Regions from separate parts of the Paenibacillus sp. FSL F4-0243 genome, predicted to be linked through region 2. Evidence: riboswitches for the same ligand, from Rfam matches in the RefSeq annotation. Region 2 holds a riboswitch; each other region holds the start of a gene.

Region 1 (3,198 bases), 1.4 Mb from region 2:
ATATCCAAAGGGGTAACCACTAGCTGATCTAAGGTTATACCGGTCTTTTCTTGAAATTCAGGACTGTTATACAGTTTCTTAGTGTAAATCGCCTCACTTGCTTTTTGTCCATCTGCTTTAAAATCGAACTTCCACGTACCTGAAATTCGTTTCGCTTCTTCAATGTAACTAAAATGAAGACTAGCTTCCTTCCAATCTGATTCAGTTATATTGAAAACCTGTTCAATAAATAAATCCGATCCTTCGTTAGGCATGATGGTTGGAATTGCCTCATTCTCTTGACCTGCAGTACTAACTACCAAATGTGGGTTACCCCGTCCTAAGTCAGATGGTGATGCAGCGACTTTGTAACGGATAATGGTTTGATTGGAAACTTGTCGAACGGATTCGATTTGAATGCTTGGGTATTGCTTAACTCCCGTATCAATTGTATCTCCTGCTTGATGATTAGATTGTAAGGGAATATTCCGATCACTGTAAAAAATGAGATTCCGTGCTTCAAACCTGTAGTCCTTTTTATCATCCTTTAATGTATCAGGTGTCTCATATACTCCAATGAGTTTCTGGCTTTCAGGATCGTATTCTAAATAACCGTATACCTTTGCCTTGGCACCGGACTCACTAGTCATGATGTTTTTCTCTGTAGCAAATCCAGTATATTGGGATAGATCAGATTTAGTATCAAGTGATAACAGCATTTTCATTTTTTCTCCATCAGTTACAACACCGTTCAAATTCATTGTTACTCCTGAACTGGAAGTTTGAAGATTATACTGTTGACCGATGCCATTATTTAATGCATTGCTCACACTTCGACCACCAATTTTATCCCAATTAATCGTCATACTAGCGAATACAGGAATGGCTACAAGTAAGAGGCAAGAGAAGACAATACTGATAGGAATAACCTTTTTATTAGACCTAGGAGTATTCTGGGAGGAATGCAGATTTCTTTGACGTGTATATGCTTCTTGTTCTATGGCAGTCCACATCAAATCATAATCCGGTCGGGGAATATGTTTATCTTTTTCAATATAGAGACTCATTACTATTCAGCTCCTTTAGTTGGGTTCCACCCATTCTATTTAGTATTTTAAGTCCCTTGTTCAGTCTGGATTTTACAGTTCCTTCGGGTATGCTCATAACTTTAGAGATCTCGGGTACAGTCAATTCGTTTATAAAACGAAGGACTACTACCATTCTGATTTTGTCGGGAAGCTGACTGTATAACCCTTGTAATTCTTTTTTAGTTTCCTGTCGATCCAACCGTTTTTCTACAGGGTTTGATTCCTCAGACCTGGATAGTAAATAATTACGTACTTCTTTCATCCACCCTGTCTTACGCCTTTTAATCACACTGTTGCACTCATTCGAAGCAATTCGTAAAATCCAAGATTTCAAGTTTCTTACCTTAGACTTATCCGCTAAGATAACCTTTACAAATACCTCTTGGCAAATATCCTCTGCATCTGCCTGATTTTTCATTAAGTAGTAACAAAAATAATATACTTGTTCTTTATAGAGCTCGAAAATTTCTCGGTCACACATTTTGCTGCACCCCCTGTCTTTGCTGTTCTCATTAATAAGACTTATAAGCGTATGTAATCGTTCATTTTTCATTTTGAGTGAAGTATTTCTTCTGAGCATCATAGCGAATTTGAATGGAAGATAAGTCGTTTACAGGTAATTATAACCATGATAAAATTAGCGGTGGGACATGCGTCCGTAAGCTAATTAAAACTAATTGAATGTCCGCGTTAAAGGTAAAATCATCGAAAGATGATGACACAAAGCCATGGGTCTAAAGCCTTTCTACAGAAGGAAATGATCGCCAGGCCGCCATAGGGATGTCTTATGATGCATAAAGGATAGCTCTAAGAATATGTAGTCAATTTTGAGCTCTTTTATTATTTCGACCTATACGGCGTTACATTATCGCAAGGGGCCGAAAGGGGAAGTACATGAACAGTTTTTTCAAAACAATAGGCACTAGTTTGGCAGTAGGTGCTTTATTGCTGTCCGGAACGATCGGATGGATGTCTAATCCTGAAGTCGTGTCTGCCGCTACCACAACAGCAGTAACCGCGGATCAAATGATTAGCAAAGTAACGGCAGCCTCTAAAGCAATAAAGAATTTTCACTTAGATGTGATCAAAAAACAGGATATTCAGAGCGGTGGGGTACGTATCAGCAACACTAACACACTGAAGCTGGATATTAATCGACTGCCGAATTTTGCTGCAGCCGGCACCGTTGATAGTAGTCTTTTAGAAACAACGTACAGTCTATATGCCAATGACAAGGAGTTTTACTATCTTGTAGACGGAAGTGAACTGATCGATGAATCTGAAGATGAAGGTTACGACGATGACGGTGAGCCAATCGATCCTGATGCGCAGTATTGGATTGGACTGGAGAAGATGGAGTGGGATTCTTTTTACTCCAAAGGTCAATACGATCCTGTTTCCATGCTTGATTCGGTAAAAAATTATAAAAAATCTATGAAAGTCAGCACTGCTGGTGCTCAGACCGTCCTGCAGTTCACGGTAACCGATCCGACAGCAGCTAAGGGAATAATCAAACTCTATGACCAGGAGAACCTCTGGGATGGTGAGACAGTTCAACCCAAAAGCGTAACGTGGAAATTATTCGTCAATACTAAGACCTGGCAGACGGAAAAACTGACAGTCGATCTGAGTTATGTGCTGATAAGTGATGGAGAAAAGGATACATACAACACGAAAATCGAAGCTAAGTATTCCAAGAATAACAAAGGTACAACCATTGTAAAGCCCGCCGAACTAGAATAATAAGGTCGTTTTCATATGGAGTAAAAAGCGCTGTTCAGTAGAACAGCGCTTTTTACTCCATTCATGACAGTAGCCAACAGGAAGTGAGATATGTAAAAAATAAATAAATATAAAATTGACCTACCAATTATTAGGATTTTAGTACATGCTATTTATGTGATTAATAATCTGAATTAATTTAATAGTGTATGAAATATCATGTTGTAACTATTATATTGAAAAGGTATTATAGGTTAGGTGTAAATTTACATTTTTGAGAATTACTATTCTTTTTAATGATTGATAGGGGGAGTGCGAATCATGTTATCATCCACAGAGCTTAGCAAGCTGAACGAAGTGAATTACAGGGAGGACCGATTAGAGGCACTTAATCATTTTTATGAGGATC
Region 2 (3,198 bases):
AGGCAGCAAGGAAAAAATAATAAACACCGGTAATATAGTAAACAACAATCTGTTTTGCTTATAATATTTACGCAAATAAATCCTCCTTTCGGTAGCTGTACTGCCTCCACAGGTGCTAAATAAACATACCTGTTATCGGACAATCGTCTTCTGACCTAATGAGGACTATAGCTTAGTAGCTCTGCAATAACGCAGAGCCACTAAGGATCGACCTTTAATTTTCATCAATCAGGAGACATCCGGAAGATAAAGTGCACTTGCTGGAACTGTCTCTTTAGCTTGACTAGTACTTTCCCACATCAAGCGGACTCTCGCATCGCCTTCATTTTCGTAATACTCCACCTTGATATCGTATAGCTGGCCAGCCTTCAGCGTTATATTACCCTTACGCTCAGTACCACTTTGCTTAGTCCAACTATCAATCACGGATTGCCCATTCACCCACACACGGATGCCATCATCTGAGGTAGTGTAAAATGTATATTGCTCATCATATAATGGCTTAATTTTACCGCTCCAACGTATGGAGAAACGATCAATCCCGAGGGCGGCATCCGGCGATCCTTGCCGCCAATTGAAATCGATAATTGCATCAGTTCTAGTAAGAGCTGCTGTTCCCGATAGCTGTATGTTGTTGTAATATTCTCCTGCAAGCCCCTTCACAAGAGGAATTGCTGCCTCACCCTCTTCTTCGGGAGGTGCCGGCGCTGGTGCAGCGCTAGGTGTCGGTACCAGACTAGTATTTAATTTATCTCTAGTTAAGGTATAGTTGCTATTCATAAATGTTTTAATTGTATCTGCACTGTTATTCTCGTAAAGCATTTTTCCCCAGCTCATCATATACGTCCATTTACTTTGTGATTGCTGAAGCTTCTCCAGATTAGGCATTTCACCATTCTCCCCGATCGCAATCGGTTTGCCTGCGGCTAGACTCAACAAGCTGTCATAGTATTTTTGCTGGTAATCATTTTCGTATATATCTGCTGCCAGAATATCTACTTTATCAGCACCTGGATAAGTTAGCGCATAAGGATCTGACCAAACATTGGGAGCATTCGGACTCCATACCCATAACAAATTATTTAATTTATGAACGTTAACAAAACGGTCATACATAATATTCCAAAGTTTAGAAAAGTTATTTTTCTTCCCCCACCAGAACCAGTTCCCGTTCATTTCATGATAGGGTCTCCAAAGCACCGGAACATTGGCATCGCGCAAGCTTTTTAGGGAGACTGCCACCTTATCAAGCTCAGCGATCAGATTGTTATATTGCTTGGTACCCGGTGTAACGTAACTATCGAACTCATTCTGACTAAGTGTTTTTTTCACATTATCCCAGTCATAAGAGGTGCCCGGCAGGTTAGCATGAAAAGTCATAGCTACGATCCCGCCCGCTTTATTCCAGTTGATCGCGCTGTTCACCACATTTTGACGCTGCCAGGCCATCGTTCCTTCTGACTGACCGCTGATCGCGCCCAGTTCATAACCGTGAAGAGCGGCATATTGTCCGCTGCTTCCCTTCAGCATATTGTTAATTTCATCTGGACTTTCTAAATAGTCATGTTGACCAGCAATAATACCTTTTCCTGAGATCGAGTAAAAATAGTTAAGCAGCTTTACGGCTTCAGGTGAGGCTCCTGGGGTAACTGGCGTTCCAGAATTTGAAGCAGCTATGACAACAGACGGCGAAATTCCAACAGTAAGCGGAAGTGCAGTCAGAAACAAGACGAGTGACAGAAATGCGCCAAATAATCGATACGTACGGTAAGCTTTCAAAATAATCTCCCTTTCGGTAGCCAGGCTGCCACTCTTTCGAAGGCCCTATAGCTTTGCGTCCCTACCTTTCGATAGGTTTGCCTTTTCAATTTAAGAGAAATAATCTCTCTTACCGTAAGTATCGACGACAATTAATGATATATTTAGTGTTTTTATGACTTTTTTTGATAATTGAGTCAATTTACCTGTTTCAAGAAATTTTGGATTGGTTAAATAGATAGGTTAGACCTATGAAATGAATTGTTGTAGTTCTATATCATTCCAGTCTAAAGTAATACGAATGTTATCTTCTTCTACTAATTCAGAACCCGTCTGTACCTCTATAAACTCGACATCCGTCAAAGCAAGGATCGCGTGCTTCGTCCCTTCCGGTATACGTACCACGTCCCCAGCCTTCACATTATGTTTTTTCTCATTCAGCACAATACTTGCTTCGCCGCTGACGATTGTCCAAATTTCACTACGCTTGCGATGTAATTGATAGCTGATATTATTCCCCTCGGATATAAAAATCCGTTTGGTCAGCACTTCATTGCCTTCATCATATTTCACATAATCAATAACTTTGTAATGGCCCCAGCGGCGTTCCTCGTACATCGGTCTTTGTTCAAAGGTCTTCAGCACTTCTTTAATCCGTGGGCTCTCAGCTTTATGGGTAACTAGAATCCCATCCGGGCTAGCCGCAATGATCAGATCCTTCGCACCAATTACCGTAATCGGAATATCCAGCTCATTAATCAAGCAAGTCCCCTCAGAATCCGCCGTTACAAAACCTTTTCCTACATGCTTGCTGCTCATTTCCTCTGTCAGCGTATTCCACGTTCCAAGATCCTTCCAGAATCCATCATACGGCTGTACTACAATATGTTCTTCTTTCTCCACCACTTCATAATCAAAGCTGATGGAAGACAATAGCTTATACTGCTTCTGCAATTCTTCATATCCTAAAGGCAACCCTTTACGCTGCAAAATATCTAACAAGTACCCTAAGCGGAAGGCAAACACTCCGCAATTCCACAAGGCATTTTGTTCGATGAGCTGTTCTGCTTGTATGCGGTCTGGTTTCTCTTGAAAGTGACTCACCTTCATAAAACCATTTTCCCCCGCCTCTTCGGTGGTAGGAATAATGTATCCGTATTTCTCTGAGGCATGTTCAGGAACAACACCCATTAGTGCCAGATTTGCTCCACTTTCCAGCATGGTCCCCTCAAGCATAGCTATGGTATCGAAAAAGGATGCTTCTACATAAGGGTCAACAGGCAATATTGCTACCGTCTCCGCTGGAGAAACACCTGCCACTGAATAAAGATAGGTAGCTGTTAAGGCGATAGCCGGAAAAGTATCCCGACGCTCCGGTTCAACGATAATCGGCACATGACTTCCCAGTTGGCTTTGTATCATTTCTACTTGGCCGCGGCC
Region 3 (3,198 bases), 380 kb from region 2:
GAGCGATATGCTCATTTTGAAACATCTGACGAGAAAATTAATTCTCTAATTTTGGATATCACTTTCGTGATTTCCTACTCACTCGTTGTTCAGTTTTCAAAGATCAAGTTCTCGTTGGCGCCGTTCAATGTCTCAGCAGCAACTCTTATAATATATCATGTTGTTCTCAGTAATGCAAGCTTTATTTTTCGAAAGCCATTTATATAACTCTCTCAAACATTGCCTGTACGCTGTCTAACAACGCTTAACTATAATAACCTATCTATTCATAGAAAAGCAACCCCTAATAGAAAAATAAACAACTAGCTTAATAATTAAGCTGGTTGTTTATTTAATAGAGTTATGAATCTAGCGATGCAAATTAATAGTATTTTGCTGCAGTATACTTACTTGAAGCCTTAATAAAATCCGTATTCTTCTTACTCTTCGCTGACGATGCATCTACCGTTGTATCAATAGTAACCCATTTCCCATCCATCAACACTTCATTCCATGCATGGTATTGCGTAACGTAGCTAGTATTCCCCATCACCAATTTAGCAGGCACATCTACACTACGCAGCATTGCGGCAAAAAGAGAAGCATAGTCATAGCAGATTCCTTTTTTAGTATTCAAAGTGTTGTTAATGTTCGGAATGTAATCTGTTGTTACATTATTAGCAAGAGAATAATCGTATTGTACATTAGCAACTATATAGTTATAGATTGCCTTAACTTTCTCTTCATCTGTTGTTTTGCCTTTTGTAAGCTCTTTTGCCTTAAGGATCGCTTTATCAGAAGAACTCCATTTCACATTCTGTACGGAGCCCAAATATACGGAATTCGAGTCACTCATGGTTACGTCTACTACTTCGGAATATAACGCTTTGTATTTATTGCCGGTTGTGTTCTCAAGAACAGAAACCTTATAAGTACCATTACCTTGTTGTAAAGGGAAGTCCTCAGCTTGTCCAGAAGCATATAAGTTATATGTATAGCTGCTGTTGTCTTTAGTGATCATGAGTTTGATTCTTTTATCTTTCGGAATATCATAGTTAATTCCAATAACACCTTGAGCCACTTTCGATGTAATCAACCAGCTTGCATCTACACTTGCGGCTTGAGCTGTGCTTACCGGAACCGCAGTAATCAGTACGAACAGCGCCACCATCATAAAATAAACCTTTTTCACGGATAAAACCCCTTTCGGTAGCTGGCTGCCATCCTTTCGGGAAGGCCCTTTAGCTTTGCGTCCCTACCTTTCGATAGGTTTGCCGTTATCGTATAAGCTCTATCTGTTCTAATTTCACTAGACAAATTAAGAGAATCAGTCCAAGTAGAAATATGAATCTAAGATTCTTATATATTTTATAAAAACAAAAAAAGCCTCTTCATTCGGTAACTGGCTGCCATCCTTACGGGAAGGCCCTTTAGCTTTGCGTCCCTACCTTTCGATAGGTTTGCCGTTTATCGTGTTTAGCTTTTATAGTCTTATACTACCATATTTATCCTCGTAAACAAGAACAAAATTGCTAGATTTACTATTATTTTATAGTTATTTCTCTGTATTTGAATTCTCTTGTTATTTCTCGTCAACGATTAGGAAAGCTTGGCATGAACAATCAAACGATGTGTAGGATCTACTAGTGGGTCACACGTAATTAGAGTAAGAATTTTATCTTTGTTATTCCCGTCTAGAACAGACACATCACTAGGAAGTACAACAGAAATATCATAAACCTCGTAATTATAGGTCTGATCGCTAGTCTTTACCGAAATCGTATCCCCAATCACAACCTCATTCAATCTGTTAAACAATCTGCCCGTAGTTCTAGCTCTATGTGCAGCTATTGCGGCGTTCCCTATTTCTCCTATTGGAGTTGTTTCTTTCATATGGGCCGCCGCATGCTTCATATTCGCTTTAGTAGCCCCTTCTAATACTGGCAGCTTCAGATCGATCTTATCGATCTCAATTAATGCGATAACTTTGCCACCCACTTCAATTTCCGGTTCCGGCTTTTCTGTTTCTTGCGGCTGTGCTTGTGCATCTAAAGCTGATTCCTCAGCTAGTAGCTGAGTGACCTCGGCATATCTGCTCTTTAGATCAGGTGGTGGAGTACTTTCACTGGTGCTCAGTTCAGCTGATTCTAATAGCTTATCCTGCTGCCAGTCGTTATACCATTCGTTAGCTTTTGGATAGAGCATGATAAGGATCCCCGCCAGTATGAGCACATACGAGAATTTACGCATGATTTTCACCTCCGTAGATTGGTTCTACTGAACTTTAGAATACCCATTTACGACTTCCGAAGAAGTTAATGATCACCGTCACAAACGTTACTAATACCTTAGAGATCAACACTTGAATGCCTAGTTTGTCAGTCAACAGATGCATTAGCAACAGCGATATTCCGAGTACTACCAGATTCAGTACGATAAACTTCAGCAACTGCGTCTTATCAAAACCCTCTTTATTACCACGATCACGATCCTTGAAGGTTACTTTTTTATTCAAAATAAAGCTGTTCGCTGTCCCTGCACTATAAGAAATCACCTGTGCCAACGCATATACCATCCCAAGTGAGTTCAGTAATGTGAAGATTACGAAATCAATGAGGGTATTTACCAGACCTACAGCATTAAATTTGAGAAACTGTATGAAAGCAGTCCGAAAGTTCTTATCTGACATCTTTGTAATCCTTCCGGCGATCCACTTCTTCTTCGTTACGATATCCTATGGTCTCACTGACAATATACAACGGTCTATCCTTAGACTCGTCATAAATCCGTCCAATATACTCACCGATTACACCTAGCAGCATCAGAACGATACCGTTAAAGAGCAAATTGACCCCTACAATGGAAGCCCAACCTGGAACCGTCCATGAGGTGAAAAAAATTCTTTGAAACAATACGAAGAATAAATAGAGAAAGCTCGAGAAGGAAAGAAAGAATCCGACATACGTAGCAATCTTAAGTGGCTTATGCGAAAAGGAAGTGATCCCATCCAGCGCAAAACGAATCATTTTCTTAAGAGGATACTTAGTTTCTCCTGCAAATCGTTCTTCCCGCTCATATTCCACCATCGTCTGCTTGAAGCCGACCCAGCTCACTAAACCTCTGACATACCGGTTTTTTTCCTTGAGACCTCGCAAGACATCACATACCTTACGATCAATAAGACGGAAATCACCTGTGTCCGTAGGAATGTCTACACTT
Region 4 (3,198 bases), 160 kb from region 2:
CGGATGGATCATTGCGGAAATGTGATCGCTAGAAGGAATGGGAAGATAGAAGGGCTCCCACCCGTTGTAATGGGCTCTCACTTGGATACGGTATACCAAGGTGGGAAGTACGATGGGGTAGTAGGTGTAACGGCTGCTTTGGAAGTGATCAAACGTCTAAACGAAAAAGGGATTGAAACGGATCATCCGATCGAAATCATCTCATTTGCCTGTGAAGAATCCTCGCGTTTTGGGATTTCAACAGTAGGCAGTAAAGTAATGTCAGGGTTATTTCAGAAGGAGAAATATAGATCTTTGAAGGACAAAGACGGTATTACCATGGAAAAGGCATTTTCGCTATGTGCACTGGATTATAACAATATTGATCAGGCGAGTAGAGAGAATGAAGAATTAAAAGCGTTTTTTGAATTACATATTGAGCAAGGTCCTGTCTTAATAAACAATAATAAAAGAATTGGAATTGTGACTGGAATTGCTGCACCCGTGAGGCTTCATATTCAAATATCAGGGAAGGCATCCCACTCTGGAACGACACCTATGAATATGAGAAAAGATGCTTTTCTGGGTGCCTCAGAAATAGCACTTGAGCTTGAGAAAGCAGCCAAACTCGAACAAGAATTTGGAACGGTTGCGACGCTAGGGGTGATAGATATCTTGAATGGCGCTATGAACGTGGTTCCGGGAGAGGTAGAAATTAAAATTGATATCAGATCTACTTCAGTGGCATCCAGGCAACGTGTGTTAGACCATTTGTATCAAACAATATCCTTAGTACAAGAAAATAGACAACTTGTAATTGAGAGTACGGAAATTATTTCGGAGGAACCCGTCCTATTATCTGATGAGATCAGTCAGGTTCTAGAATCGATTTGTGAAGAGAAAGGGATATCGAGTCAACGGATGATCAGTGGTGCAGGGCATGATGCCATGAACATGAACAAACTTTGCCCAGTAGGGCTTATCTTTGTTCCTTCTGTAGATGGACTTAGTCATCATCCCAATGAATATACAGACTTGGATGATATCATTATGGGGATTGATATTTTGGAAGAAGCTGTTCTTCGTTATGCGTGTGTAAGACAAACATAGTTCGTGTTGAGAAATAAGTCCCAATGTGACATATTTAAATGTTACATTGGGCTTTAGTATCTAATTTTATAATTGTTCGCAGAATTGTTGCTTTACATTAATAAATATTATATTAAAGTTAACATTGATATTTGTGAAAATTTTCCCATGGAAAAATTAAAATTTACTACGGAAATAGGTCTTTTGGAGGCAACCTATTATTAATAGAGTATTTATGACTAATAATAGTTAAAACAGAATATTGGTAAACCTATTGAAAAGTAGGGACACAAAGCCATAGGGTCTAAATCTACATATAGATATGACAGCCGGTTGCATGCAGTTGGAGTTTCTTGATCTTATTTTTTGATGCATATGCAGCCGTTATCATTCTGATAGCGGCTTTTTTTAATTCGTTTTCTAATAAAAACGTAATAAATCGGAAAAAGGATGATAGTACATGGATCAAACACAACCATTGAGAGTATGGAGAATGATAGGCCTCGTCATAATGGCAACGTTGATATTTTGGGGGTGCTCTTACTATTTCATAAAATGGACTGCTAACTCTTATGAGCAAGAAGCGGTTGCTGCTACATCAGAAGCTACGATACATGCGAGTAGATCGATTGGAAATATGATACATGGTGGATTAGATTCATTAGATGGAATTGCTGATTCTATTTCGGAAATCAATTATATGGACTGGGATAAGACCAAAAAATATCTGCATCACTTTGATAAAAAATATAATTTTATTCGAATTAGCATCAACAGCCCAGATGGTAAAGCTTACGCATCAGATGGGACAATGTTTGATGTATCAGATGAAGTAGGATTCCAAAAAGCTCTTCAGGGTATTAGCAGTATTTCTGATCCATTCTTAGATAAGATCTCCAATAAAGAAATTATCACGATCAATAGTCCACTTAAGTTTAAAGGTGAAGTGAAGGGTGCTTTATCTGCCAGCAAATATACACAGGATCTTTATGATGCTCTTGCAGTTTCCTTCTTTAAAGGTCATGGTTATTCTCAAATCATTGATCAAAAGGGACAAGTCATTATCAAATCGAAGAATCTCGAAGAGGATAAGTCAATTGATAACATATTCGAAAGTATAAGTATTGATTCTAGAAATAAGAAACAACTGCAAATCTTTAAAGAGAACATAACCGCAAAAAAATCTGGAGTAGGAATATTTTGGATTAACGGAGATAGCAAAATGGTTGGTTATTCTGGCATTCAGGGGGTTGAGGACTGGTATATTCTCTCCGTGATACCGAAAGATGTGATCATGGCCAAAGCGTCTCAAATGAGTCAGGCGACTTTTTTATTATGTGTAATCATGTTTGTCTTATTATTGATCATATTTGTTAACATTCTATTAAATAAGAGCAAAATTAGGAAACAGATGGAGAGGATTGCCTTTGAGGATGAGTTAACACATCTTCCTAGAACGAATAAATTTGTTATAGATGCTCAGTATTTACTTAAAGAGAAACAGAATACAAAGTTTGCTGTGTTGCAATTTGATATTGAACAATTTAAATACATAAATGAAATTGTCGGTTTTCATGAAGGAAATAGCATTTTGATTCAAGTGGCTAATAGCTTAACAGCAAACACATTAGACGAGGATGTCATTGGACGCTTAGGGGGTGATCGTTTTATTCTTTTCACTTCGTATGACAATAAGGCGGAATTATTCATCCGTATACAAGTACTTACTGAACAAATGAGCGACTATACGTTTGGAAATGAAGAAGGTTTTAGGCTAGTGATTAATTGTGGAATTTACTGTATAGATGATCGTCAGAGCGATATCCTCACATGTATTGACCGAGCAGGAATCGCTTGTAAGTCCATTAAAGGTGGATACAAGAGCTCATGCGCTTTCTTTGACGAACAATTGCTATTGCAGATACACGAAGAGCAAGACATCGTAAGAAAGATGGATGCTGCCATGACAAATGGTGAATTTATAGTATATTTACAACCGAAAATGGATCTGCGAGTGAACAGTTTTCATGGCGCTGAGGCATTGGTTCGATGGAATGATCCTCAGAAGGGACTTATATCTCCTGCAGTATTTATCCCCATATTTGAGAGAAATCGCTTTATCGTGAAATT

Evidence for each region. Region 2 has a riboswitch for cyclic di-GMP ahead of NSS87_RS04780 (glycosyl hydrolase). Riboswitches for the same ligand answer to the same signal wherever they lie in the genome.
Region 1: linked by a shared signal. The riboswitch ahead of NSS87_RS10755 (DUF6612 family protein) and the one ahead of NSS87_RS04780 (glycosyl hydrolase) in region 2 are both predicted to bind cyclic di-GMP.
Region 3: linked by a shared signal. The riboswitch ahead of NSS87_RS03205 (transglutaminase-like domain-containing protein) and the one ahead of NSS87_RS04780 (glycosyl hydrolase) in region 2 are both predicted to bind cyclic di-GMP.
Region 4: linked by a shared signal. The riboswitch ahead of NSS87_RS05615 (EAL domain-containing protein) and the one ahead of NSS87_RS04780 (glycosyl hydrolase) in region 2 are both predicted to bind cyclic di-GMP.

Annotation. Positions count from the first base shown of each region.
Region 1 is NZ_CP150151.1:2,465,180-2,468,377, forward strand. Features, by position in the region: gene NSS87_RS10745 (DUF4179 domain-containing protein) at 1-1,046, opposite strand, end outside; gene NSS87_RS10750 (RNA polymerase sigma factor) at 1,030-1,548, opposite strand; cyclic di-GMP riboswitch class I at 1,753-1,844, shown strand; gene NSS87_RS10755 (DUF6612 family protein) at 1,962-2,810, shown strand; gene NSS87_RS10760 (serine hydrolase domain-containing protein) at 3,111-3,198, shown strand, end outside.
Region 2 is NZ_CP150151.1:1,098,469-1,101,666, reverse strand. Features, by position in the region: gene NSS87_RS04785 (glycosyl hydrolase) at 1-75, opposite strand, end outside; gene NSS87_RS04780 (glycosyl hydrolase) at 229-1,779, opposite strand; cyclic di-GMP riboswitch class I at 1,792-1,871, opposite strand; gene NSS87_RS04775 (sugar phosphate nucleotidyltransferase) at 2,008-3,198, opposite strand, start outside.
Region 3 is NZ_CP150151.1:718,451-721,648, reverse strand. Features, by position in the region: gene NSS87_RS03205 (transglutaminase-like domain-containing protein) at 362-1,171, opposite strand; cyclic di-GMP riboswitch class I at 1,185-1,265, opposite strand; cyclic di-GMP riboswitch class I at 1,374-1,454, opposite strand; gene NSS87_RS03200 (class D sortase) at 1,579-2,229, opposite strand; gene NSS87_RS03195 (GtrA family protein) at 2,264-2,668, opposite strand; gene NSS87_RS03190 (glycosyltransferase family 2 protein) at 2,658-3,198, opposite strand, start outside.
Region 4 is NZ_CP150151.1:1,255,185-1,258,382, forward strand. Features, by position in the region: gene NSS87_RS05610 (Zn-dependent hydrolase) at 1-1,089, shown strand, start outside; cyclic di-GMP riboswitch class I at 1,323-1,409, shown strand; gene NSS87_RS05615 (EAL domain-containing protein) at 1,529-3,198, shown strand, end outside.